Regions from separate parts of the Pseudoalteromonas sp. SR43-3 genome, predicted to be linked through region 1. Evidence: predicted binding sites of a transcription regulator. Region 1 holds the regulator's gene; each other region holds the start of a gene.
What was found. Region 1 encodes sigma-54, which starts transcription at its own class of promoters, with help from an activator protein. Its sites were predicted from a motif close to GTTGGCACGNNNNTNGNNT; they were not measured.
Positions count from the first base shown of each region.

Region 2: the regulator sigma-54 is predicted to act here: its motif matches at 2,823-2,841, upstream of H5088_RS13520 (CsbD family protein).
Region 3: the regulator sigma-54 is predicted to act here: its motif matches at 3,499-3,517, upstream of H5088_RS02810 (DUF2726 domain-containing protein).
Region 4: the regulator sigma-54 is predicted to act here: its motif matches at 3,737-3,755, upstream of H5088_RS03980 (LiaF domain-containing protein).

Region 1 covers NZ_JACJEC010000003.1:249,282-255,596, reverse strand. Annotated here, with positions in the region: gene kdsC (3-deoxy-manno-octulosonate-8-phosphatase KdsC) at 1-307, shown strand, start outside; gene lptC (LPS export ABC transporter periplasmic protein LptC) at 304-858, shown strand; gene lptA (lipopolysaccharide transport periplasmic protein LptA) at 848-1,393, shown strand; gene lptB (LPS export ABC transporter ATP-binding protein) at 1,390-2,115, shown strand; gene H5088_RS05620 (RNA polymerase factor sigma-54) at 2,185-3,684, shown strand; gene hpf (ribosome hibernation promoting factor) at 3,711-3,998, shown strand; gene ptsN (PTS IIA-like nitrogen regulatory protein PtsN) at 4,003-4,455, shown strand; gene rapZ (RNase adapter RapZ) at 4,474-5,319, shown strand; gene H5088_RS05600 (HPr family phosphocarrier protein) at 5,362-5,634, shown strand; gene mgtE (magnesium transporter) at 5,766-6,315, shown strand, end outside.
Region 2 covers NZ_JACJEC010000011.1:109,391-115,705, reverse strand. Annotated here, with positions in the region: gene H5088_RS13530 ((2Fe-2S)-binding protein) at 1-260, shown strand, start outside; gene H5088_RS13525 (xanthine dehydrogenase family protein molybdopterin-binding subunit) at 257-2,518, shown strand; gene H5088_RS13520 (CsbD family protein) at 2,582-2,779, opposite strand; gene hrpB (ATP-dependent helicase HrpB) at 3,066-5,492, shown strand; gene H5088_RS13510 (hypothetical protein) at 5,566-5,994, shown strand; partial or broken gene H5088_RS13505 (nuclear transport factor 2 family protein) at 6,082-6,315, shown strand, end outside.
Region 3 covers NZ_JACJEC010000002.1:107,605-113,919, forward strand. Annotated here, with positions in the region: gene arcB (aerobic respiration two-component sensor histidine kinase ArcB) at 1-2,289, opposite strand, end outside; gene folE2 (GTP cyclohydrolase FolE2) at 2,521-3,441, shown strand; gene H5088_RS02810 (DUF2726 domain-containing protein) at 3,557-4,153, shown strand; gene mtnN (5'-methylthioadenosine/S-adenosylhomocysteine nucleosidase) at 4,276-4,983, shown strand; gene H5088_RS02820 (regulatory signaling modulator protein AmpE) at 4,984-5,928, shown strand; gene tyrS (tyrosine--tRNA ligase) at 5,992-6,315, opposite strand, start outside.
Region 4 covers NZ_JACJEC010000002.1:354,439-360,753, reverse strand. Annotated here, with positions in the region: gene H5088_RS04000 (bifunctional diguanylate cyclase/phosphodiesterase) at 1-635, shown strand, start outside; gene H5088_RS03995 (ABC transporter substrate-binding protein) at 655-1,464, shown strand; gene suhB (inositol-1-monophosphatase) at 1,518-2,321, opposite strand; gene H5088_RS03985 (VOC family protein) at 2,565-2,981, shown strand; gene H5088_RS03980 (LiaF domain-containing protein) at 3,020-3,688, opposite strand; gene H5088_RS03975 (BON domain-containing protein) at 4,017-4,583, shown strand; gene H5088_RS03970 (YqaE/Pmp3 family membrane protein) at 4,656-4,814, shown strand; gene H5088_RS03965 (hypothetical protein) at 5,184-5,681, shown strand; tRNA gene H5088_RS03960 (tRNA-Ile) at 5,935-6,011, shown strand.

The DNA of each region.
Region 1 (6,315 bases):
GAGTAGCTTAACCGTACAGCATATTTATCAAGGCCAAGAAAATAAGCTCATTGCCTATCAAGAATTAAAAGACAAACTCAACCTTAGCGATGAACAAATTGCTTATATCGGTGATGATGGCCCTGACATGCCTGTTATGGAGTTAGTAGGCTTTGCCGTTGCAGTAAATGATGCCCACCCTCTTATTAAGCGTTTGTCACATTATGTAACGCAAATGCCTGGTGGTTTTGGCGCTGTGAGAGAACTCACCGATTTGCTCATGCTTGAAAATGGTAAAGCGTTGACTACACAAGGCACTAGTTCATGAATGCAGCGCGCATAATATTAAGCGTTTTATTCATTAGCTGTATGGTTTGGCTTTGGTACCCTTATTTTACACAACCAAATATTTTGCCTCAGACTGAGCCTGAAGTTATTGCCAAGCCTGATTACATAGCTATTGAGCTCAAACAGACAGCCTATGATGAGCAAGGTAAAATTAGCCACAAAGTCACTGCGGCTAAAATGGAACTATATCAGCAATTAGGTTTCACGTTTTTTGAAAAACCCATTTTTACTTTATATAACGAAAAGCAAACGTGGCAAATAAATGCAGACGAAGCAACATTATACGAAGACAAACAATTAATTTTAGAAGGTAATGTGGTTGCCAAAAACTTAACCGATAACGCCATGATAGACAAAATCAATGCTGATAATATTCAGGTTGATATAAAGTTATTAACAATGCGTTCGGAGCAACCCGTCATTATCACTGGACCCAATTTAAAAATCACCGGTAAAGGCCTAGAAGCCGACTTGAAAACCGAAGTGATAAAACTAATTAACCATACGCGAACCATATATTATGACCAATAAAATATTAAAATCACTTATAATTCCTACACTTATACTAGCGTTTAATAGTAGTGCTGCAGAGCAAAACACGCAACCTGCTGCCAATCAAATTTCAATAAGTGCCGACAAGCAAGAAGGTCAATTGAAAGCTAATGTGGGTATTTTTGAGAAAAACGTTGAGATTATTCACGGTAATCGCCGCATTACAGCCGATCGCCTCGAAGTACACAAACGTGATGAACTTGGTGATAATAAACAATTATTAATTGCCACAGGTAGCCCTGCGCACTTTGAAGAAAAGCAATCAGACGGCACGACTATGAGCGCCAGTGCTGACGAAGTACGTTATGATGTATCTAAGCGTTTTTTAACGCTTGTTGGTAATGCACAAGTATCGCAAGCCGGACAAAAAATAAATGCTAAAAGCATTACCTACGACATAGAGCAGCAGCTCATCAGTGCCGAAAAAGATGAAAACTCAACTGACCGTGTTCACACAATTTTAGTACCGATCGAAACTAAAAAAAGTAAAAAAGGCGATAAAGGTCAACCATGAGCACATTAAAAGCAGAACTATTGGCAAAAAGCTATAAAGGTCGTGAAGTTGTAAAAAACGTCGGCCTTGAAGTACAAGCTGGCAGTATAGTTGGCTTACTTGGCCCTAACGGTGCTGGTAAAACAACGACTTTTTATATGATTGTAGGGCTTGTTCCTAGCGACAAAGGGAAAATATCTATTGATGATAACGATATTACTCTTTTACCTATGCATAGTCGTGCTAGATTAGGCATAGGCTACTTACCACAAGAGTCATCGATTTTTAGAAAGCTGACTGTTTATCAAAACTTAATGGCCATTTTAGAAACGCGCAAAGAACTAAATAAACAAGCCAGAGAAGACACGCTCAATAACTTATTAGATGAATTTAGCATACAACACATTCGTGATAGCCAAGGTATGGCATTATCGGGGGGAGAACGTCGTCGTGTAGAAATAGCACGAGCGCTGGCAGCAGATCCTAAATTTATATTACTGGATGAACCGTTTGCCGGTGTTGACCCTATTTCGGTATTAGATATAAAGAAAATAATAGAACATCTTAAAAATCGTGGGATTGGTGTATTAATTACCGACCATAACGTAAGAGAGACCCTTGATGTTTGTGAAAAAGCCTACATTGTTTCTCATGGGGAGCTGATTGCATCAGGTACTCCAGAACACGTATTAAATGATAAAACAGTACGCGATGTTTACTTAGGCGAGCAATTTAGGCTGTAACATTTACGCCATGTCTTTAAGCATCTGCTAGTATTAATTATAACAACATAAAAGGATTGTTAGAGATACATGAGGCAATCACTACAGCTGCGCATGGGCCAGCAACTTACAATGACTCCACAGTTGCAACAAGCTATTCGTTTGTTGCAACTCAGTACATTGGATCTCCAGCAAGAAATACAAGAAGCTCTCGACAGTAATCCACTATTAGAGGTTGAAGAGGCAGACTATTCCGAAGACGCTGCTGGTAAAAACGAGCAAAAAGCTGATACCGATGACATAACTGTTAGCGCATCTGCTGATGATGCTCCGAGCGAATACGAACAAGATACTGGTGAAGCACTTGCAAAAGACACGCTAAGTGACGACATGGCTATGGATGTCAGTTGGGATGAGTACATGAGTGCCGCTCCTGCAGCCTCATCAGGTCCAATGCCTGAAGACGAATCAATATACCAAGGCGCCTCTACTGAAACGCTCCATGAGTATTTAATGTGGCAATTACAACTAACGCCATTTAGCCCTACAGACGAAGCTATTGCTATTGCTATTGTAGAAGCTGTCGATGATTCAGGTATTTTAACACTAAGCTGCGAAGAGATTTTAGAAAGCTTTAATCAAGAAAACGAAGATGATAACGAAGTCGAACTTGATGAAATTGAAGCGGTATTAAAACGCATCCAACTGTTTGATCCTGTTGGTATTGCTGCACGTAGTTTACAAGAGTGTTTGTGTATTCAGCTTAATCAATTTGATAAAGAAACACCTTATATTAATGAAACGAAAATGATTTTAACCGAGCATATTGATCTATTAGCAGCTCGCGACTATCGTACATTAATGAAAAAAACTAAGCTCAAAGAAGAAGAGCTTAAAGAAGTAATGACACTAATACATACTCTCAACCCAAAACCTGCAGATACTATTGTAAGGGAAGAATCTGAGTATGTTATTCCTGATGTGTCAGTTAAAAAAATTAAAGGCCGCTGGGTTGTCGAATTAAACCCAGATAGCATGCCTAAAATTCGTGTTAATAGCCAATACGCAGCAATGTCTCGCACTGTAAAATCAAGTGGCGACAGCCAGTTTATTCGCTCACATTTACAAGAAGCTAAATGGTTTATTAAAAGCTTAGAAAGTAGAAACGACACGCTATTAAAAGTTACTAATTGTATTGTTAAGCAACAACAAGGCTTTTTTGAACATGGCCCTGAAGCCATGAAACCAATGGTTTTAAATGATGTTGCTGAAATGGTAGAAATGCACGAATCGACAATTTCTCGCGTAACTACTCAAAAGTACATGCATACACCCCGTGGTATATTTGAGCTTAAATATTTTTTCTCAAGCCATGTAAGTACTGAAAACGGTGGTGAATGTTCATCTACAGCAATACGTGCGCTTATCCGAAAATTAATCGCAGCAGAAAACTCAGCAAAACCATTGAGTGATAGCAAAATAGCGGATATATTGGCTGAGCAAGGAATTAAAGTAGCGAGACGTACAATCGCAAAATACCGCGAATCTCTTGCTATTCCACCGTCAAATCAGCGTAAAAGTCTGATTTAAGACGCTAAACTAAGAGGGTAATGCTTATGCAACTAAACTTAACTGGTCGTCACGTAGAATTAACCGATTCACTAAGAGACTATATTAATACTAAATTTGCGAAGCTTGAAAGACACTCTGATCATATTAATAATGTTCATGTCATTCTCGATGTAGAAAAATTAAATCAAAAAGCAGAAGCCACAATACACGTAAGCGGTGCTGAGCTATTTGCCTCTACAGAACATCAAGATATGTATGCCGCTATTGACTCATTGATCGACAAGCTCGATCGCCAAGTAATCAAACACAAAGAGAAGCTTGCTCGACACTAATATGATGAAATTAAGTTCACTTATATGCCAGGACTGCAGCAAAGCTGCGGTCCTTTTTAATAGCAAAAAAAGAATTTTAGAGTTCATTAGCGAACTTGCTCACGACAAACTTCCGTATTTACCGCAACAAGATATTCTTAATGCTTTAATGAGCAGAGAGAAATTAGGTAGTACAGGTATAGGACGTGGCATTGCTATTCCTCATGGAAGAATGAGCGGTGCAGAAGAGCCTTTGGCTTTAGTGCTCGTTAGCGAAACTCCAATAAACTTTGATGCAATCGATAATCGCCCTGTTGATATTTTTGTCGCACTCATCGTACCAGATGGCGATAACCAGCAGCACTTAAAGACTCTAGCAACCATTGCTGATAAACTAAACAACAAAGATTTTTGTAAACAGTTACGCAGTGCAAAATCTGATACTGAGCTTTACCAAGTTATTGTCGATCAATCATAGTTTTATAAAGGGTGTTAAATGGAGTTAATTATCATAAGCGGCCGTTCTGGTTCTGGAAAGTCGGTTGCTTTGCGCGTTGTAGAAGATTTAGGTTATTATTGCGTTGATAATATTCCAGTAAACCTACTACCTTCATTAGTTCGCAGTGTGTCTGATAGCTACGATAAAATTGCTGTTAGCATAGACGTGCGCAACATCCCTAAAGAACAAGATGAATTTAACGATATTCTTGAATACTTACCAGGCTTTGCAAACCCTACGTTATTTTATTTAGATAGCGACGATCAGACATTGATCAAACGCTTTTCTGAAACACGCAGATTACACCCACTATCAATAGACTCGTTGCCGCTTGATTTAGCCATCAAAAATGAAAAAGAATTACTTGATGTATTAACCACTCGCGCCGACTTTATGATAGATACGACTGATTTAAGTGTTCATCAACTCGCTGAATCTATTCGTGAAAAGATTTTAGGTAAAAAAGATAAGCAACTGATTGTCACATTTGAATCGTTTGGTTTTAAACACGGTATACCAAAAGAAGCAGACTACGTATTTGATGCACGCTTTTTACCAAATCCACACTGGGAACCAGAGTTAAAGCCTTTAAATGGATTAGATCAACCGGTTAAAGACTATTTAGCTAATCACAGCATAGTGCAAAAATTCACATGGCAAATTCAAACATTTGTACAAACGTGGTTACCGCATTTAGAACGAAATAACCGCAGTTATTTAACCATTGCTATTGGGTGTACAGGCGGGCAACATCGCTCTGTGTATTTAGCGCAAACTATCGGTGAAAGTTTTGCAATGACACATCCCAATGTAAAAATTCGCCATCGCGAACAAGAAAAATAATATAGCTGAATAATCACCTGTTCAGCTTAGGTAGAGTAAGTTATGCATTGTGAAGATACCTTTTTAATAAAAAACAAATTAGGCTTACACGCCAGAGCAGCTACTGTGCTTGCGCAATTAGCAGTACAATTTGATGCTACAATCACATTATTCCAAGATGACAAAGAAGCAGCAGGCGATAGCGTACTTGCATTAATGTTACTTGAAAGTAGCCAAGGAAAAGAAGTTAAAGTTGTTTGTAAAGGCCCTGATTCTGAGCAAGCTTTACACGCTGTTGGAGAATTAATAGCACAACGCTTTAATGAACAAGAATAATCTGTTTTATAAAAACAATATTCGCATTACTAGTGCTTCAATTAAAACAGATATATAAAATAAATAGGTTAGTAACGCCAGTTAACTCACCTCCCCCCATAAAGTAATATAACAATTTATAAAGGACGCCAATGCCAGAAGCTTTTGAACAAGATTATCCACTACAGCAACTAAAGCAGGTGACGAAGTCACTCAATAGTGGTCAATTTGTTCAAGTTAGGCGCATGCTCGCAAAAACGGCTCCTTGTGATACCGCATTATTATTAGAATCATCACCGCATAAAATTCGCCGACTGCTTTGGCAATTGGTCGATCCTGATGTGCAGGGTGATGTTCTTGAAGAATTATCTGAAGATGTTCGTTTAGGCATTATTGCCCAAATGGAACCTAAGCACATTGCCGCCGCAACTGAAGACATGGGCCACGATGACTTAGGTGAAGTATTACGTAGCCTGCCAGATACCGTCTATAAAGACGTTGTTAGCGCGATGGACATTCAAGACCGTGAACGTGCCACGCAAGCACTGTCATATCAAGAGCGTTCAGCAGGTGCGCTAATGAACACCGATACGGTGACCATTCGCCCTGATGTAACACTCGATGTTGTACTTCGTTATATTAGACTGCGTGGTGAGTTACCAGAGGGTACAGATGATTTATATGTTGTTGATAAACATAACT
Region 2 (6,315 bases), on a different contig from region 1:
GCGACCATCCTGTACAACAAGCATGGATAGAGCATAAAGTACCGCAGTGTGGTTTTTGCCAGTGCGGTCAAATGATGCAAGCTGCAAGCTTATTAGCTACAAACCCAACCCCTACCGATGATGAAATAGTAAGTAATATGTCGGGAAATATTTGCCGTTGTGGTACATACCCGCGCATTCATAAAGCAATTAAATCAGCCGCTAAAACAATGGCGAGTGTTCAATATTTTGACCCAAATGAACAAGGGGAAGAAGTATGAGCCAAGATAACAAATATTTTGATTTAAACCGCCGTAAGTTTTTAAAAACCAGTGCAATAGGTGCATTGGTACTTGGTACTTATTTTGTAGGCAGTGCGCCAAGAGCATTCGCGGGTGTGTTAGAGCAGCCATCTGAGCAAGCAAAGCGCGCAAACTTATTTATTGCACTGCGCCCAGACGGCATGGTTGAAATAACCTGCCATCGCTCTGAAATGGGTCAGCAAATTCGCACCGCGATTGCACAAATAGTTGCCGATGAAATGGAAGCCGCGTGGGATAAGGTTATTGTTATTCAGGGTAAGGGCGACCCTAAATACGGCGATCAAAATACCGATGGCTCGCGCAGTATTCGCTACAACATGCAGCGCCTACGTGAAATGGGCGCAAGTGTGCGTTACATGATGCAGCACGCTGCCGCTAAGTATTGGAAAGTTGACCCGCAGACCTGTACAGCCAATCAACACGTTGTTACACACAGCTCAGGTAAATCGCTTACTTATAAAGATTTAATCGACTTAGCGCTTACAATAACGCCACCAGAAGCTGACAAACTAACACTTAAAACACGCAAAGAATGGCGCTACATTAATACTGGCATGGCGCACATAGATTTAGCCGATTTAGTAACAGGTAAAGCAATATTTGCAGCCGATGTACGCGAACCACAAGCGCTGGTGGCTATAATTGAACGCCCGCCGGTAGTCGGCGGTGTTGTTAAGTCATTTGATGCCAGTGCTACAAAAGCGGTGAACGGCGTTATAGATGTTATTGAAATTCCTGCACCAAAAGGCGCGCCGCAGTTTCAGCCAAAAGGCGGTATTGCAATTATAGCTAAAAACACATGGGCTGCATGGCAAGGGCGTAAAGCATTAAAAGTCGTGTGGGATGATGGCAAAAATGGCGATTACAATTCAGAAGAATTTAAAAAGTCATTATTAAAAACAGTACAAACTCCACAGGCAAACATACGTGATAAAGGCGATGCCATGGGCGTGTTGGCTAAATCGAGCAATAAACTCGTAGCTGATTATTACGCACCGCATCTTGCTCAAGCACCAATGGAGCCGCCTTGTGCAACAGCTATGTACAACAAAGACAGTGTTGATATATGGGCTGCTACGCAAAATCCACAAGCCGATATGAAAACAGTGGCTGCAATGCTTGGCATGGATGAGAGCAAAATTAATGTTCACGTTACTATGCTCGGCGGCGGCTTTGGGCGTAAGTCAAAACCTGACTTTTCAGCAGAAGCAGCTTACCTTTCAATGAAAGTAGGCAAACCTATTCGTGTGCAGTGGACGCGTGAAGACGACATACAACATGGCTTTTACCATGCAGTTTCAGCTCAGCACATTGAAGCATCGCTAGATAAAAATGGCGCTATAGAATCGTATTTACACCGCACCGCGTTTTCACCAATTACCTCTACCTTTTCAGAAGGGGCAACTACGCCAGGAAGCTTTGAACTGCGCTTAGGGTTTACCGATAACCCAATTAACACACCTAACATGAAGTTAGAAAACGGTGATGCGCAAGCCAAAGCACGAATTGGTTGGATGCGCTCTGTATCAAATATTTTTCATGCCTTTGCTATTCAGTCATTTATTGGCGAAGCGGCGCACAAAGCCGGTCGCGACCAAAAAGACTATTTACTAGACACCATAGGTCCGAGTCGCATTGTTGATGTAACTGAGCAAAATGCCACATACGATAATTACGGTGGCGATAAAGCGGTTTATCCGTTAGATATTGGCAGACTGCGCCATGTTATTGAAAAAGTAGCTGACATGAGTAAATGGGGTCGAGAACTTCCTAAAGGGCGAGGTTTAGGCATAGCAGCACACAGAAGCTTTTTAACTTACGTAGCTACGGTAGTTGAAGTAGAAGTGTCGGATGCTGGCGATTTAAACGTAATTAAATCGTGGGTTGCCATTGACGCGGGTACGGTTGTAAACACTGACACCGTTAAAAACCAAACTCAAGGTGGTTCTATTTACGGGATTACAACTGCAATCAGCGATGGTATTACCTTTGATAAAGGCCGCGTGCAGCAAAGTAACTTTCATGATTATCGCGTACCGCGTATGAGCGACTCACCTCTTGAAGTTGACGTTGAAATAGTACAAAGCGATGCACCACCAGCAGGGGTAGGCGAGCCATCTACACCAGTTTATGCGCCAGCATTATGTAATGCTATTTTTGCAGCGTGCGGAAAGCGTATTAGGCTGTTACCGATTGGTAACCAATTAAAAGCGTAGCTAAATAACCTACAGCTTAAACAAAAAAACCGCCAAAATGGCGGTTTTTTTAGAAGTTAGCGATTAGTGAGTTTTTTCAAACTCATCAACTTCACGCTCTGCTTCTTCTTTAGATTTACCATACTGCTGCTGGATTTTACCCACAAGCTCTGTACGGCTACCTTCAATTTTGTCTAAATCGTCGTCAGTAAGATCGCCCCATTTTTGTTGAGCCTTACCTTTAAGTTCGTTCCAATTACCTTTCATACGATCGCTGTTCATAAGTTTCTCCTTACTTAGATTTAATTAACGTTCAGTATAAAAGGAGCAAGGCGTGTACCAACAAGTTAAATATTTATTTTATATTAATAATCAGTGTTTTATGTTTTTTGTTGAGGCAGTAATGATTAATGTTGTGAGCACATCCTTAAAAAATGTACAGAGCGGTCTGTAATTATTTCTGATTATGTAACCCTTAATTAAATCCTTTATAACCACACAGCTTTAGCGGCGCGTTTATTTTTGGTTTTTGTTACAATGCACACAAAGCAATTTTGGGTAAATAGCTGTGCTGCCGGTTCAAGACATATATCAACAACTCGTTACTACATTACAAAGTAATCCTATTACGTTATTACAAGCACCGCCTGGTGCGGGTAAATCTACGTGGTTGCCGCTACAACTAATGCGTGACGGGCATTTTAAACGTATTGTAATGCTAGAGCCTCGCCGTTTAGCTGCACGTAATATTGCCAGTTATTTAGCAAAGTGCCAAAACGAGAGTGTTGGGCAAAGTGTGGGTTTGCGGATTAGAGGTGAGAGTAAAGTAAGCGCTAATACGCGCCTCGAAATAGTCACCGAAGGCATGCTAACGCGCATGCTGCAAAACGATCCCGAATTAAGCGATATTGATTTACTGATATTTGATGAATTTCATGAACGTTCAATTGCAGCCGATACCTCACTTGCCTTTGCGCTTGAAACCCAAAGTGCACTGCGCGACGATTTAACCATTATGCTTATGTCGGCAACGCTAGATACTGAGCGTTACACTGCGTTTTTTGATTGTCCTGTAATTCAATCAAGCGGTCGCAGCTATCCAATAGACGAAGTATACATACCCATAAAAGATGAAAGTCGCTGGCTTGATGCAATTCCTAACATAATAAAACAAGCCCTTAATGAGCAAACAGGCAGCGCGTTGGTGTTTTTACCTGGGCAGTTTGAGATACTACGTGTGCAACAAGCACTGAGCGATTTACCCAGTAACTGCCAAGTTGCAACGCTATTTGGCGAGCAGGATAAGGCCAATCAGCAAGCTGCTATTGCTCCCACGCCAAACGGCATGCGCAAAGTAGTGCTTACCACCAATGTAGCCGAAACCAGTTTAACTATTGAAGGTATACGCATTGTAATTGACAGCGGCAAGCGCCGTGCAGCCACCTTTAATTTAAAAACAGGGGTTACTGAGCTCACAACACAAAGCATATCGCGCTCGTCTGCTGTGCAGCGTGCAGGGCGTGCAGGACGAATAGAGCCGGGCATTGTTTATCGAATTGGCTCAAAGCAAACCTTCGAGCGACGTAATAGCCATGACAATCCCGAAATACTCACATCAGACATAAGCCAACTTATGCTTGAGGCAAAGCAATGGGGAGCCAGTATTGATGAGCTAACCTTGCTCGATAAGCCCACTGAGCAGCAATGCGGGCAAGCAAGTAATCTGCTTAACATGCTAGAAGCTATTGATAGCAAAGGTAAGCTCACACCGCTTGGCAGTAAAATGTTAGGTTTTGGTGCTGATATTCGTTTGGCGCATATGCTATTAAAAGCACAAATACTTGATGACCAACTCCCTGGTATTTTTAGGCTCGCTATTTATTTAGTGGCATTACTTGAGAGCCGAGTAAATAGTGCAAACGAGTTGAGTTTAGCGCTGCATAGCCAGCAGCAACGTCCGCATCCGGTATTTAAACAACAGTTAAAATATTGGCAAAGCCGCTTAAAAGTAAAAGACGAAAACAGCGAATTAAATACGCATTATATTAGTTTGCTAGTGGCATTGGCATACCCCGATCGCATCGCTAAAAAACGCGGTAATGGTTATTTACTTGCCAATGGTGCAGGTGCTGAGTTAAATGCAGATTACTGGCACAACGACGATTACTTAGCCATAGCAACCATGGGCGGGCACAAAGGTGGGCGTATATTTGCAGCCACCGCACTTAACCCATTTGAGTTACAAGAATTTTTACCGCATTTATTTAGTGAACTTACTCGTTGTGAGTTTGATGAAAAATCAGCGCGCTTTATTCATCAAGATGAAGTGAAACTCGGGGCTATAACGCTCAGCAGCCAGCCTAGTAAACAAAAACTAGATAAGAGCGAGCGTGCTAAAGCGTGGCTTAGCTTATTTACTAAACACGGTTTTGCTTTATTTAACGAGCAACCTGATGCGCAACAATTGCTGATACGTATGAGCCTAGCAAGTAATTTAATGCCCGATAAATTCCCGCAAATAAACGAGCAACAACTTATTCAAAATGCAGCGCAGTGGCTAGGCGTGTTTTTAGAAGATATTAAAACGCTCACGCAGCTTAAAAAGTTTAACTACTTTGAAGCATTACAAAACTGCTTTGATTGGCAACAACAAACCACGTTAAAAGCTTTGTTACCTTTGCGCTTAACGGTGCCCAGTGGCTCAAATATAAAGATAGAATACCAACTTGATGGCCCCGCAAAGCTAAGCGTGCGTATGCAAGAAGTTTATGGCTTGACCAGTACGCCTATGCTTGCCAATGGTAAATTGCCATTGCTTATGGAGCTGCTATCGCCAGGTAAACGTTCATTGCAACTTACTCAAGATTTAGCCCACTTTTGGGCTAGCAGTTACCGCGATGTGCAAAAGGAAATGAAAGGCCGCTACCCTAAACATTTTTGGCCAGACGACCCAGCCAACAGCGTTGCAACAAATAGAGTAAAGAGCAAAATGTAATTTGCCGTATTTTATAACTTTATTTACTTTAAATAGTGTGTTTTTATATTAAAAACAATAAGGAATGTTAAAAATGAAAATTATATTTGCTGCTTTACTTTTACTCTCATCGGGTGTCAGTGCTAACAATTACCAAGAAGAAGTTGATAAATTTTTTGAATTGTATTCTGATGAAAAAATAAGCGATGCTGTTGATTCCATTTACGCAAGTAATAAATATGTATCGTCGATACCTGACCAGGTAAAACAGATAAAAACACAGCTATCCTCACTTGATGATCTTGTTGGTGAAATTAATTTCATTAATAAGGTTTCTGATTATAAAGTTGGGGAGCTTTTTGTTCATGTAACCTACCTAGTAACCTACGATAGGCAGCCTATTCGTTTTGAATTTCAATTTTTTAAAGTGAAAGAAGGTTGGAGAATTTATTCAATGTCTTTTGATGACAATATCGATGAAGATATAAAAGAACTAGCAAGAAAAGCTGCGCTAAAAAATTAATGTATTAATAAATTTAGTCGTTTTAGTAAAAATACTTTTTTAGAAAGAATCGTTATGAAGTGCAAGCTAAGCTTTCTATTAATTATATTTCTTAGCCTTTTAGCCCGTGCCGATGATATTGGCAATCAGCATATTCCGTATCAACCGGATGACTCACGTACTCCTGATGGCAAAGAGCAGATGCGCAAAGGTATGAGTTTTTACTTAGGTGCGCACACGTTGTTTGAAAGCACACTGCTTAATACATTTGTGTTTAACAATACAGGCTTTGCTATTCGTTATAAAAACTATGTAAAAGGTATTCATCCGCAAAGTAAGCAG
Region 3 (6,315 bases), on a different contig from region 1:
GGCTTTTTGTCCTTCATTTATTTTATCTGCCAAAATATCTAACCACTGCTTTAACACCTCATCAGATTCATCAATCGCACCATGTTCCATTATTTTGGCATGAAGCTGCACATCATTAAGACCTACTGAGCCAGCCGCCCCTTTGAGTTTATGCGCTACTGATTCATACTCTTCTCTATCACTAGTATTTAATGAAGTAAGTAACTCTTGCTGATATTGTGGACTTAGCTTTTCGAATAGCTGACTACTGCGTCTAAACACAACTAAGCCCATTGAATTGACAAAGTCTTCTATTGTTTCTATATCTAATAAGTGTGCATCAATGCCTTTAAGGGCTTCTTCACTTACTTTTAACAGTGGCTCTGTGCATTCACTTTGCTTAATTCCAAATAAATCAGCCAGCATTTTATCAAGCTTCACTGTGTTAATTGGTTTAGCAAGCGCCCCTTGTATTGATATACCTTCAAGCTCTTCTTCAGCACTACGAACATTGGCCGTAAGTGCCACAATAGGTAGTTTATCAAAATGACTATCTGAGCGTATTTGCTTGGCAACTACGTCACCATTTATATCAGGCAATTGCATATCAAGTAATACTAAATCTAAGTCATCTTCGGTTTCGACAAACGAGAGTGCATCTTCACCGGTTTCAGCCCACAACACTTCATGCCCGCGTTGCTCTAATAAGTTTGTAGCAATTTCGGCGTTAAGAGGTACATCTTCTACTAGTAAAATATACAAACCACGACCAACATAACTTTGCTCTGTTGGTGCTACACATAGACTAAGCGGTATTTGAACTGTAAAGCAACTTCCTTCGCCCTCAGTACTATTTACTGTAATTATCCCTTTCATCGCACTTACAAGTGCCTTAGTTACAGCCAAACCAATACCGGAACCTATTGCGTTAGTCCCTTTTAAATCTGGCGCTTTGTAATACATATCAAATATATGAGCAAGCTGCTCTGGCGGAATACCTTGGCCGGTATCCGATACTTTCATAACTAACCATGGGCCTTCAACTCTGTTTTCTCGGCTACATTCAAGTGTTACCTTTCCTTGCTGTGTAAACTTAACGGCATTATTAATTAAGTTCCAAACAACTTGGCGTAAGCGAGTTGGGTCGAGCTGTGCGTAAATATCCAGCACCCCATTGCGCTTAATATCAAACTCTAGCTCTTTTTGCTCCGCGATTAAGCCCGCAAAGTTAACAACGTCATTTATAAAGTCTGATACGTTAATAGAGTTGGTCACTATATCGAGCTGATCTCTATCTATTTTGTCTAAATCAATAATATCGTTAAAAATATTGCCGAGCGTTTCAGCACTCGAAAATATAGTATTACCCCAACTACGCTGCTGTTTGTTTAAGTCAGTATCAAGCAGCATTCGTGTTAAACCAACAATACCATTGAGCGGTGTACGTAGTTCATGGCTTAATGTGGCAATAAACTTACCTTTGTCTTTATAGGCCGTTTCGAGCGCTTGAGCGGCCTCCTTACGACTTGTGATATCACGACCAAAGCCCAGTAGACCAATGTAATCACCTTCATCATTTATAAAAGGTAATTTACGCAGCTCAAACCAACGCGTTTCGCCATTTACCTCATAACCCACATCAATGGTTAGTGCTTTATGGCTTTGCTCTACTTCTTTATCGGTTTTCAAAACTTCAGATAAAAAGTGACTCGGGAATATCTGCTCCACCGTTTTGCCAATTAGTTCGCTACTTGATTTACCCATTACTTCTTCAAACATTTTATTACAACCGGCAAACACGCCATTGTTATCGCGGTAATAAAATAAATCAGGAGATGAATCAACTATTGAGCGCTGCAGCATGCTTTGTTGAGCAAGTTCTTGTTGTGTTTTTTTACGCTCAGCAATTTCTCGTCGTAGTTCTTCGATAGCGCGGTGCTTGGCATGAAATGCCATTTTACGCTCATCAATTTCGATGTTTAGACGGTTAATGTTATCTTTTAGGGTTTGATTTAAAAGCTTTTCTTGCTTGGTGGCGCTGTCTAAATAAGCATATGAGGCATCTAGTTGTCGAATTGAATTAAGCAACACACTTATAATTAAAGGAGAAACCACAGCCGTAAAAAATACCACGGCTAAAATATCAACCAGGTGTAATTCGCCTATCGCCACATAATAAAACATGCTCGATAAAATAAGAGATACAGTTAAAAATAAAGTGTAACAAATAGCAGCGGTTTTAAATTCACCAAATCGCGTTATTGAGCTGGAAAGTACCCGAGCCCAAGGGCTCAAAGAATAATCGGTCATACGTAATTTTATCTCTTAGCTGTGTACTTAATATAAAGAAGGCAATGCGTATGTATAAACATACCATTTTCCCAGATTTTAGCATTTTTCTCCTACCACTACTCACGTTGTGCGATAAAAACAGAATTTTTCATGTTTGATTTAGCTCATCTATTAAACTCATCATTTCAGCAATAAATTATTTAGTGTAAAATGCCCCGCTTTATTATCCCCAAAATACGAGTAGCGCACATGCAAACCAATATGCCAGATATAGCAGACACTGCACCCGCTTTACAAACAGGTAAATTAGACTGGGTTGGCATGGGCGAAATAGAACTGCCATTTATTTTTGAATCCCGAGACTTATCTCCAGTTACAGTAAACGCCAAAGCTCGTGCATTTGTAAATTTACATAAAGAAGATGCCAAAGGCATTCATATGTCACGTCTATTTTTGGCACTTGATCTGCTTTCAACCGAGCAGCAAGTCAATCCGCAAACAATAGCGCAGGCACTCGATACCTTTATAACTAGCCACGAAGGGCTGAGCAATAAAGCACAAATTGAATTTAAATTTGAATTACCGCTACGCCGTAAGTCACTATTAAGTGGCAAAGCGGGCTGGAAAAGCTACCCAGTTGTACTTACCAGTACAATTGAAAATAACGTTATTAGCTACGAGCTAACCGTAGATGTTACTTATTCTTCAACGTGCCCATGCTCTGCTGCACTTGCGCGCCAGCTTATACAAAACGCGTTTAACGAAAAGTTTAACCAAGAAACGTTGAGCCAAAAAGATGTGCACGAATGGCTAGGCACTACACAAGGTATTGTAGCGACTCCCCACTCGCAGCGCTCTATTGCCAACGTAAAAGTAAAGCTTGATAGCAACATTCAAGAATTTGACGTAGTTACGCTAATTAACACTCTTGAAGCTGAGCTTAAAACACCAGTACAAGCAGCAGTAAAACGTGAAGATGAGCAAGAATTTGCCCGTTTGAATGGTCAAAACCTTATGTTTTGTGAAGATGCAGCGCGTAAAATTAAAGCATTGCTAGAGGCAAACCATTACAGTGATTATTGGCTGCAAATAAACCACTATGAGTCACTGCATGCACACGATGCTGTAGCTATTGCAGTAAAAGGTATTAAAGGAGGCTACAAAGCTTAATCGCTGTGTAGCTATTGCTTGTAAACCAGCCGGTAATTATTTTATAACCCATACTTTTTAGGCACGTAAATTGCTTTGTTTGAGCAGTGTCAATTTGTTGTTATGGAGTTACCGTATGGAATTCGCTTTATTATTAATCCTAGTATTAGTTGTCGGGGCCTCTGTTGTTGCGTCAAAATTTAATGACGATGGCGGAAACCCGTATCCTTTTACTCGCAAGCAAACTGTTTTTACGCAGGTTGAAGGCGCTTTTTTAAATCTTCTAGAGCGTGCTGTTGGCGATCAATATAAAATTGTTAGTCGCGTTAAGTTAATCGACGTTATTGACTGTAAGCAAGGCCTTTCAGTAAAGTCTAAACGTGCTGCTTTAGCTAAAGCTAAAAATAAGCAACTCGACTTTGTATTAATCGATAAAGAAAAACTAACAATCATTGCTGCTGTTGACCTAGTTAACAATGCCAACAAAGATGGCCACAAAGCTCAACGCGACTGGTTTGTAAACGGTGCACTAGAGTCTGCGGGCATTCCACATATTCGTATGAAAGTTAAATCGGGCTACCGCCCTTCTGAAGTACGCGATGCAATTATGTTTAAACTTGGTAAGCCTGCAGCAACACAAACTCAGCGCCCTGTTCGTAACCGCTCACATAAGCCAGCGGTACTTTCACCTTCTCAGGCTAAAGCGCAAACCACCGCGTTAGCTGAAATTTAAAAAACGAATTAAATACTCTCCTAAAAAGTATTTAAAGCGAGCTCATAAACAAGCTCGCTTTTTTGTTTTTTATTGCTAACTTCACGTATAATCAAGTGATTCAAACTCAGGAATTAAACTTTATGAATGTTGGTATTATTGGCGCAATGGAGCCAGAAGTTAAAATTTTACGTGAAGCTATGCAAAACCCACAAATTTTAACTAAAGCAGGTTTCACTTTTTATACTGGCGAGTTGGCTGGTAACACGGTGACACTTGTTCAATCTGGTATTGGTAAAGTCGCATCAACTATTGCAACTACCTTACTGATCGATAACTTCAAACCTGATTGCATAATTAACACAGGCTCAGCCGGTGGATTCGATCCTTCTCTTAGTGTAGGCGATGTAGTAATTTCGTCAGAAGTACGTCACCACGATGTAGACGTAACTGCTTTTGGCTACGAAATTGGCCAAGTACCACAAATGCCGGCAGGCTTTGCAGCACACCCTAAATTAGTTGAAGCAGCACAGCAAACTATCGAACAAATCAGTGATGTTAAAACACTCGTTGGCTTAATTTGTACTGGTGACACATTTATGTGTGACCCTATACGCATTGATAAAGCACGTAGTGATTTTCCTACAATGCTTGCTGTTGAAATGGAAGGCGCTTCAATTGCACAAACGTGTTTTACGCTAAACACACCATTTGTTGTAATTCGCTCAATGTCTGATATTGCTGGTAAAGAGTCACCACAATCATTTGAAGAATACCTAGAAACAGCATCAATCAACTCATCTAAAATGGTTGTTGCACTTTTAGAAAAGCTTACAGCAGTATCTCTGTAAATGCTTAGCAATATTGTTCAAAATCACTTGGACTTTATTGCCTTTATACTAGCGCTCCTTGCTGAGCGCTTTATTCCCCTTATTAGCTGGTATCATCCTAATACGGCGTTAAATGCTGTTTTTAGTGCTATTGGCAAACGTATATACAAAAGCAAAGAACCTAAAAGCTATCAATATTTGGCAGCTATCCTCGCAAGCTCACTTATTTTAAGTGTTATTCTCATTATTGTAGTGTTACTACTCGAGTTTGCTTTTTATCCTGAATTACTCGCTGGCCTTATTTTATATTTATGCCTAGAAAGTAAGAACATTGATAAAAAAGCACTTCGCATTGCAAAGCTAACTAAACAAAATCAAAAATCCACAGCACGCGAATTACTAAAACCACTGCTTGCCCGTGAAGTTAATAGACTTTCATCTGCTGGTATTATCAAAGCATTAATTGAGAGCTTAATACTGCGCACCGCTCGATACTATTTCGTAGTCATATTTATATTTTTAGCATTTGGTCCTATTGCTGCCCTTGCCTATCGGTTACTTACCTTAATACAACAAGCCTGGCGTAGTGATATCCCCCCAAATAGTTACTTTTTAAAGCCGCTTAAAACACTCTTGTTTATTATTGAATATATTCCCATGCGCTTACTCGCTTTAACTATTGCAGCAAGTCGAGCAAGCAAACAAAGCATGCATTATATAAAGCATTATGGCAGGCATTTTTATCAAACAAATACAGGCTGGCTCTTAAGCACATGTTCTGCATCACTTGGCGTGCAGCTGGGCGGGCCTGCAGTTTATTTAGGTACTCGCTTTAATAAAATGCGTATTGGCACTGATAGACTACCTACACCCGAGGATGTACCTGTAATAATTAATAGGTTAAATCAGGCGCGTGTATTTTGGTTGCTAGTGATAGCCAGCATTGAAATATTAAAATTGATTTAAAGGGCTCAAAATACGAGCACAAAAAAACCAGCCGAGGCTGGTTTTTTAGTTTTTAAACTGTGCTTAAGCTACAGTGATGTTTGCAAACTTACGTTTACCTACTTGGTAAATAGCCGTTGTGCCTTTTGCTATTTCAAGTTTGGTATCAGTGATTTTATCTTCACCGTTAAGTTTAACTGCACCTTGCTTAATCATACGCATTGCTTCTGATGTACTTACTACTAAATTTGCTTCTTTAAGCAAGTTAGCAATTAAAATAGTATCTTCTGCAATAGTGATTGTTAGCTCTGGGATTTCATCTGGTAACGCTTTTTTCTGAAAACGTTGAATAAAATCATCATGTGCACCTTGTGCATCAGCTTCACTATGAAAACGAGCAATTAGCTC
Region 4 (6,315 bases), on a different contig from region 1:
TTCGCGATATTTTAAAACACATAACCGAAGAAAAAATACGCCATGCACAACACGCTAATCCACTGACTATGCTCCCTGGTAATGTGGCAATTAATGAAGCTATAGAGCAGCGATTAAAAGGTAGTAATCCGTTTTCACTCGCGTATATAGACTTAAATCATTTTAAGCAATTTAATGACTTATACGGCTACGCTAGCGGCGACAGTGTAATTAAACTATTAGCTGATGTAACAGTGCAAGCGTGTAAAAATAGTGCTAACTTTGTAGGACATATAGGTGGCGATGACTTTATGGTGGTGTTTGATCAGCACAACGCGGTTGATATATGTAATACCATTATTGAGCAATTTCAACTCCAGTCTCGTATATTTTTTACACCTGAGCACATAAAGAGCGAAGGGTATTGGGCCACAAATCGTGAAGGAGAAAAGCAATTTGTGCCGCTACTAACGTTATCGATTGGCTTAGTTGAGCCTGATTTACAACAATGTAAAAACAGTCACCAAGTTGCAGCACTCGCAACTGATGCTAAAAAAGAAGCCAAACGTTATCGCCATAGTTATTTGTTTATTTGCAAACGTAAAGGGCCTGCGCCCGCAGTGGTGCGCCTAGCAAGCAATAAGCAGGTAATTTAAATAAAAATAGGTAATTATTATGTTGCCAATAAAAATCTCGACCAGTGTACTTGGTCTGCTTGCAAGTTTTGCACTTATGGCGCAAGAGCAAATAATTAATGTAGCCCAAAAGCAAGATACTCAAAACGCACGAGAAGAGTACTTAAGTGAGCTACTGGTACGTGCACTTGAGAGTGTTAACTATCCTGGGGTTATTAGGATGACTCCCATATCAGATCAGCAAAAACGTAAGCTCATAAACCTAAATGATAACGAACTAGATATGTATTGGAGTATGAGTAGTCCAGAGCGAGAGGCACTTGCTTTAGCTATTAAAATACCACTATTTAAAGGTTATATAGGAAAGCGGGCTTTACTCACTAATAAACAAAACGTAGCACGCTTTAAAGACGTAAAAACCCTAGAGCAGCTAGGAGAGTTTTCAGCAGTGCAGGGTCACAACTGGCCAGATACAAGAATAATGTCCTATAACGGCTTACGTGTAAGGCCGCTTACCAATTACCAAGCCATGTTCACTTTAACGAGCCGTGGGCGAATAGATTACTTTCCTCGCTCGTTTATTGAGGTTAATTCTGAGCTTATTGAAAACAAACAAAGTAACTTAGTCGTTGTGCCTGATTTATATATAAGCTACCCAACGGGTATTTATTATTTTGTGACTAAGAGTAAACCCGAATTGGCAAAGGCAGTAGAGGAGGGCTTAATATTAATGCAGACAAACGGCGAGTTTGATGCATTATTTAATGAATACTTCGCAAAGGATTTAAATACACTACCTTATACAAAAGGTAAAACAATAGAGATTAAGCTCGATAACCCTTATTTTTAGGCACAAAAAAAGGAGCCTAGGCTCCTTTTTAGTATGCTATTAATAGCATTTAATTAGCGAAGTAACGACTCAGTTAATACTGGACGAATTTCGCGGATAATTGCTTGAGTCAGTTTTGGTGAACCACAGATAATATTGCCGCTGTGGTTATAGTTATTACCACCGGCGAAATCTACAACCATACCGCCCGCTTCTTTAACCATTAGTTCGCCCGCAGCAGAGTTCCAAGGTTTTAAACCAATTTCAAAAAATCCATCAACACGGCCAGCTGCAACGTATGCCATATCTAAAGCAGAACAACCTGCACGGCGAATATCAGCAGTGTGTACAAACAATGCTTTAAACGCTTCAGTGTATGCATCCATGTGGTTTTTGTTTTTGAAAGGGAAACCAGTAGCAAGTACAGTGCCTGCAAGAACCGTAGTTTTGCTAACGCGTAGACGTTTACTGTTTAACTGAGTGCCTTGACCGCGAGATGCAGTGAAAAGCTCACCACGAATTGGATCATAAATAACAGCTTGGTCTAAACGACCTTTAACTTTAAGTGCGATAGAAACCGCGTAATGAGGGATACCTTTGATGAAGTTAGTTGTTCCATCGATAGGATCTACAATCCATTGGTAATCATCATCCTTGCCTTTATGCTCACCTAGTTCTTCACCAACAATTGAGTGAGTAGGGTAAGACTGTAAAATAGTGTCACGAATTACGGCTTCGGCTTCTTTATCAATGTTAGTTACTAAGTCGTTAGCGCCTTTTTGTTGCACTTCAACTTTTGATAAATCTTCACTTGCGCGAAGTAAAATTTTGCCTGCGTTGCGCGCAGCGCGAACCGCAATGTTTAACATTGGATGCATGGTATTACCTTTGGGTTGTAAAAGAACGTTTATATATTTCAGCCGGCGTATTTTAGCGACTTTTGCCATAAAGTAAACAATAAACCCCAAATACTTGTGTTTGTTTTTTATACAAGATTGAAAAGTTTATATATTTTTAAAAAATAATTATCTGCATTTAAATAAATTAAATTTAAATAACACTTTACCTAAAGTTAACTTGAGGTTTTATCGTGCTCCTAACTTAACTGATAGGATAACATTATGTATTTAGAGCACGTAAACTTAGTCGCGAGTGATATAGATAGTATGCTTACATTTTATCGCGCTGTATTTCCACATTGGTCGATTAGAAGTGAGGGCAGAGGCGATTGGCATGGAAAACCAAGACGCTGGGTACACTTTGGAGATGACACGCATTACATTGCGATAAGCAGTCATGGTGAAGGTGAAAACAGAAACTTATCGGGCCATCAAATTGGTTTTGCACACTTTGCTTATGTAACTAATAATTTAAGCGCAGTAGTAATGCGCTTAAATAAAGTGGGTTTTACTCTAAGCAAGCAAGGTAACGAGAATCCTTTCAGAAAGAATGTCTACTTTATTGATCCTGCAGGGTTTGAAGTTGAGTTTGTAGAGTATTTAAGTGATATACCAAGCGAGCGAAATAACGATTTATAATAAAATACTAAGCAGCACGCTAAAGTGCTGCTACTCAATTATAGTGAGCGATTATTATTAGCCGTGCCAAACTGGGTTTTTAGCTCATTTGCAAAGCTTATAAATTTTTCTTTAATTGTGCGCTTTATTTTTACCTCAACCGAGCCCATTACTGCCTTTCCTTCAATATGAATTGTAGGGCCTTGGCGTTTGTTAAGCGACACAGATTTATTTTCAAGGCTACTTAAAATACAAAACATTTTAGACACTACATTGACATGCTCTGGTACGTAAATTTCATCGCTACCAAAAATACAGTTAACGTGAATAGTTACATTTTGATGCGCAAAAATAGCATCGGTAAAATCAAGCACCACCGATCCCATAAAGTTACTCAAATATATATTTTTTGGCACAACCCACTGACCACTTCGCTCGTTAGATCCTAAAATACTGCGTAATGTAAAATCATCATCACTGTTTTGCTGTGCACTATAATGTGGTGTAAATTGCGATTGTTTTTCTGCTTTATATTGCTGATCGGTATTAAGTGTTAAGTCTTCTACTAAGGCTAGCAGAGCTTCGTTATTAGGTGCATCCATCGCATTATCTAAACGTCTTTCGAATGCATCAACAGAAATAACACCATGACTGTAATTATGAATTAATTGATCAATCACTTGTTCGCGTACTTGCTCTATTGGGCGGTCTTCAACTTTTACAGACATGAGTTATTCCTTATTATATTTACTATTGATACTGCTCTTGTAGTTAGGCTGCAAACCGCGTACCAAATATAATTTCATTAATTATCAATTGGTTATTTTTTAACGGTGTTTTTTGTTTTGTTATATTAACGATAGATTAACCAAAAGAGCAATTATCTAGCTATTTTCACTATTTGAGAAAGTTTTACCGAGTAGCCTGTAAATAGTTACACAAACATAGATAAGGTTTTATCTTTTAATTAATTCAAGCCTTTGAATTTTAAGTATAAATAAAGTTGGCCTGAAGCTCGCATTAGTTAAAGTGTCTTTAATCAAAAGGAGAAAGATTATGAAAACATTTAACAAATCTATTATCGCAGCTCTAGTTCTTGGTACTACGGCTATGGGTGCCCAAGCAAACAGCTGGGAAAACGAAAGTAAAGATGCTTGGATTGATGGTAAGGCAGAAACCGTTCTACTTATGAACACTAATCTAAACAACTTTGACATTAACACTGATGTAAAAAATGGCAAGGTAGTACTTACAGGTAAAGTTAATAGCGAACTCGATAAAGAGCTAGCAGAAGAACTTGTACTTAGCCTAGATGGTGTAACTGATGTTGATAACAGCCTTACTGTTGTTAAAAGCATGGACACCGAAGATAAAAACAACGACATGATGGACGATGATGATAACGACCTAACGGACGCTAAAATCACTACTGTAATCACAACTCGCTTCCTGTTTGACTCAGAAGTAGGTGGTACAGACATTGATGTTGATACCGACAACGGTGTGGTAACTCTGAATGGCTCTGTAGAGTCTGAAGCTGAAAAGCAACTAGCAGTTAAAATTGCTAAAAATGCTGAAGATGTTCGCGACGTAGTTGATAAACTAGCTATTGTTGCTGAATAATACAGTATAGTTAAGGCCCAGTAATACTGGGCTTTAAGTCTTTTCAATGTTTAATTTAAATGGAGTTTGATCATGGATATTATTCGTATAATACTTTCGGTTTTATTACCGCCATTAGGTGTGTTTTTGCAAGTTGGCTTAGGTATGCATTTTTGGTTAAATATTCTATTAACACTGCTAGGTTATTTCCCAGGGTTAATACATGCAATCTACATTATTGCGAAAAAATAATGACAGATTATATATTGTGTAAGCCGACTACTGAGGTCTAGCTAAATACTTTAGTACCGATCGGCTCACAATATTAGTTTTTAGATGGTTTTTAGGTTAAATCCAATTTTTAAAGCTCTTCAACCCATTAATTCACTTCCATAACTCACTCCCAATATTATTTTCAAACTATACTTATTGTTTACTAATAAGCTTTCCAGCTAAAAGTCGCGCTCTGATTCTGATTTGTTGCCATTTAGGAAATCTTCAACATTAGTGTGTTTATACATCTATAATATACAATCAAATACCTTATTATTTAGTGACAATATTACCTTCACTTCTAGTGTTATCATTAAACTAGGTTTTTAGGCATATTGAGGTAGTTAATTGAATATTCGACTTATACTGTCAGGTGTTGTGTCTTTCGTTTTTTATTTTAGTTGGGCCTTCTGGGCAAATAGTGCGGCAGACATTGCTAAATCGGTCACTTTTCAAGCTGCATTAGTGCAAGGGTTGTATAGTGGATTTGTAACGCTATTTTTTACCTTTATTTTAGAAAAGGTCGTCAACAAGTATAAGTTTAGTTATGTAACGCTTGCGTTCGTAACTCCAATTATTTGTATGTTTCATTCTAAAACACCACAAAACGTCGCAATACGACAAAGTTTTAATAATGCAATTAACTCTAGCGCCTCGTATTTAAGTAATAAAAAAATAGCAGGCGTACTTTTTGCGCCTATTATTCCGATTACTGTTCAATCGAGCTTAGTGATTATGGTGAATGTAGTTAATCAGACACCTAATCTGGCACTGACAGTAGCCCCAAGCATATTTTTTACAGCCTTGTATGCCTACACATATATGTTAGCTTTGCTTAAAAAGTAGAGGGTTAAATATAAAAGACTATATGGGATAGGTTTTGTTTATAATTTAATGCAGTGAATAGCACGGTAAATATCTTACATTTTATGTTTATGCCCACTTAAAAGATTACTATTTAAGCAGTTAGCTTGTTGATTGTTAAAATAAAGGTTTTTGGTAGTGACAAGCACCTAAAAAGTTTTTATACTGCAACCCGCTTTAGTCGCTCTGTGACTGAACGCTTCAAAAATTAACTGCCTAGCAGTTATATAAAGTTGGCCCCTTAGCTCAGTTGGTTAGAGCACACGACTCATAATCGTTAGGTCCCCAGTTCGAGTCTGGGAGGGGCCACCACTTTTACAAATTTCCCAAGTAAATATCTATCCAAATTATTTAAAGCTACATTAATTTAATATTGTGTAATTTTTATTCTTTAGTTACCCCTAAGAATAAACGTAATCTAAATAAAGTTAATCCATAGATTAAGCTAAGCTTTCTTAAATTTGGAATAGTGCGAATGCACTATTAAATTCCAGCGTTAGATCAGATGCTTTGCTTTATAAGTGACAGTGATCAGCATTTAATGTCAGAAGACAAAAAAGCCCCTATTGGGGCTTTTTACTTACTAGTGTTTACTTTTATTGCTCAAAGCTACAAG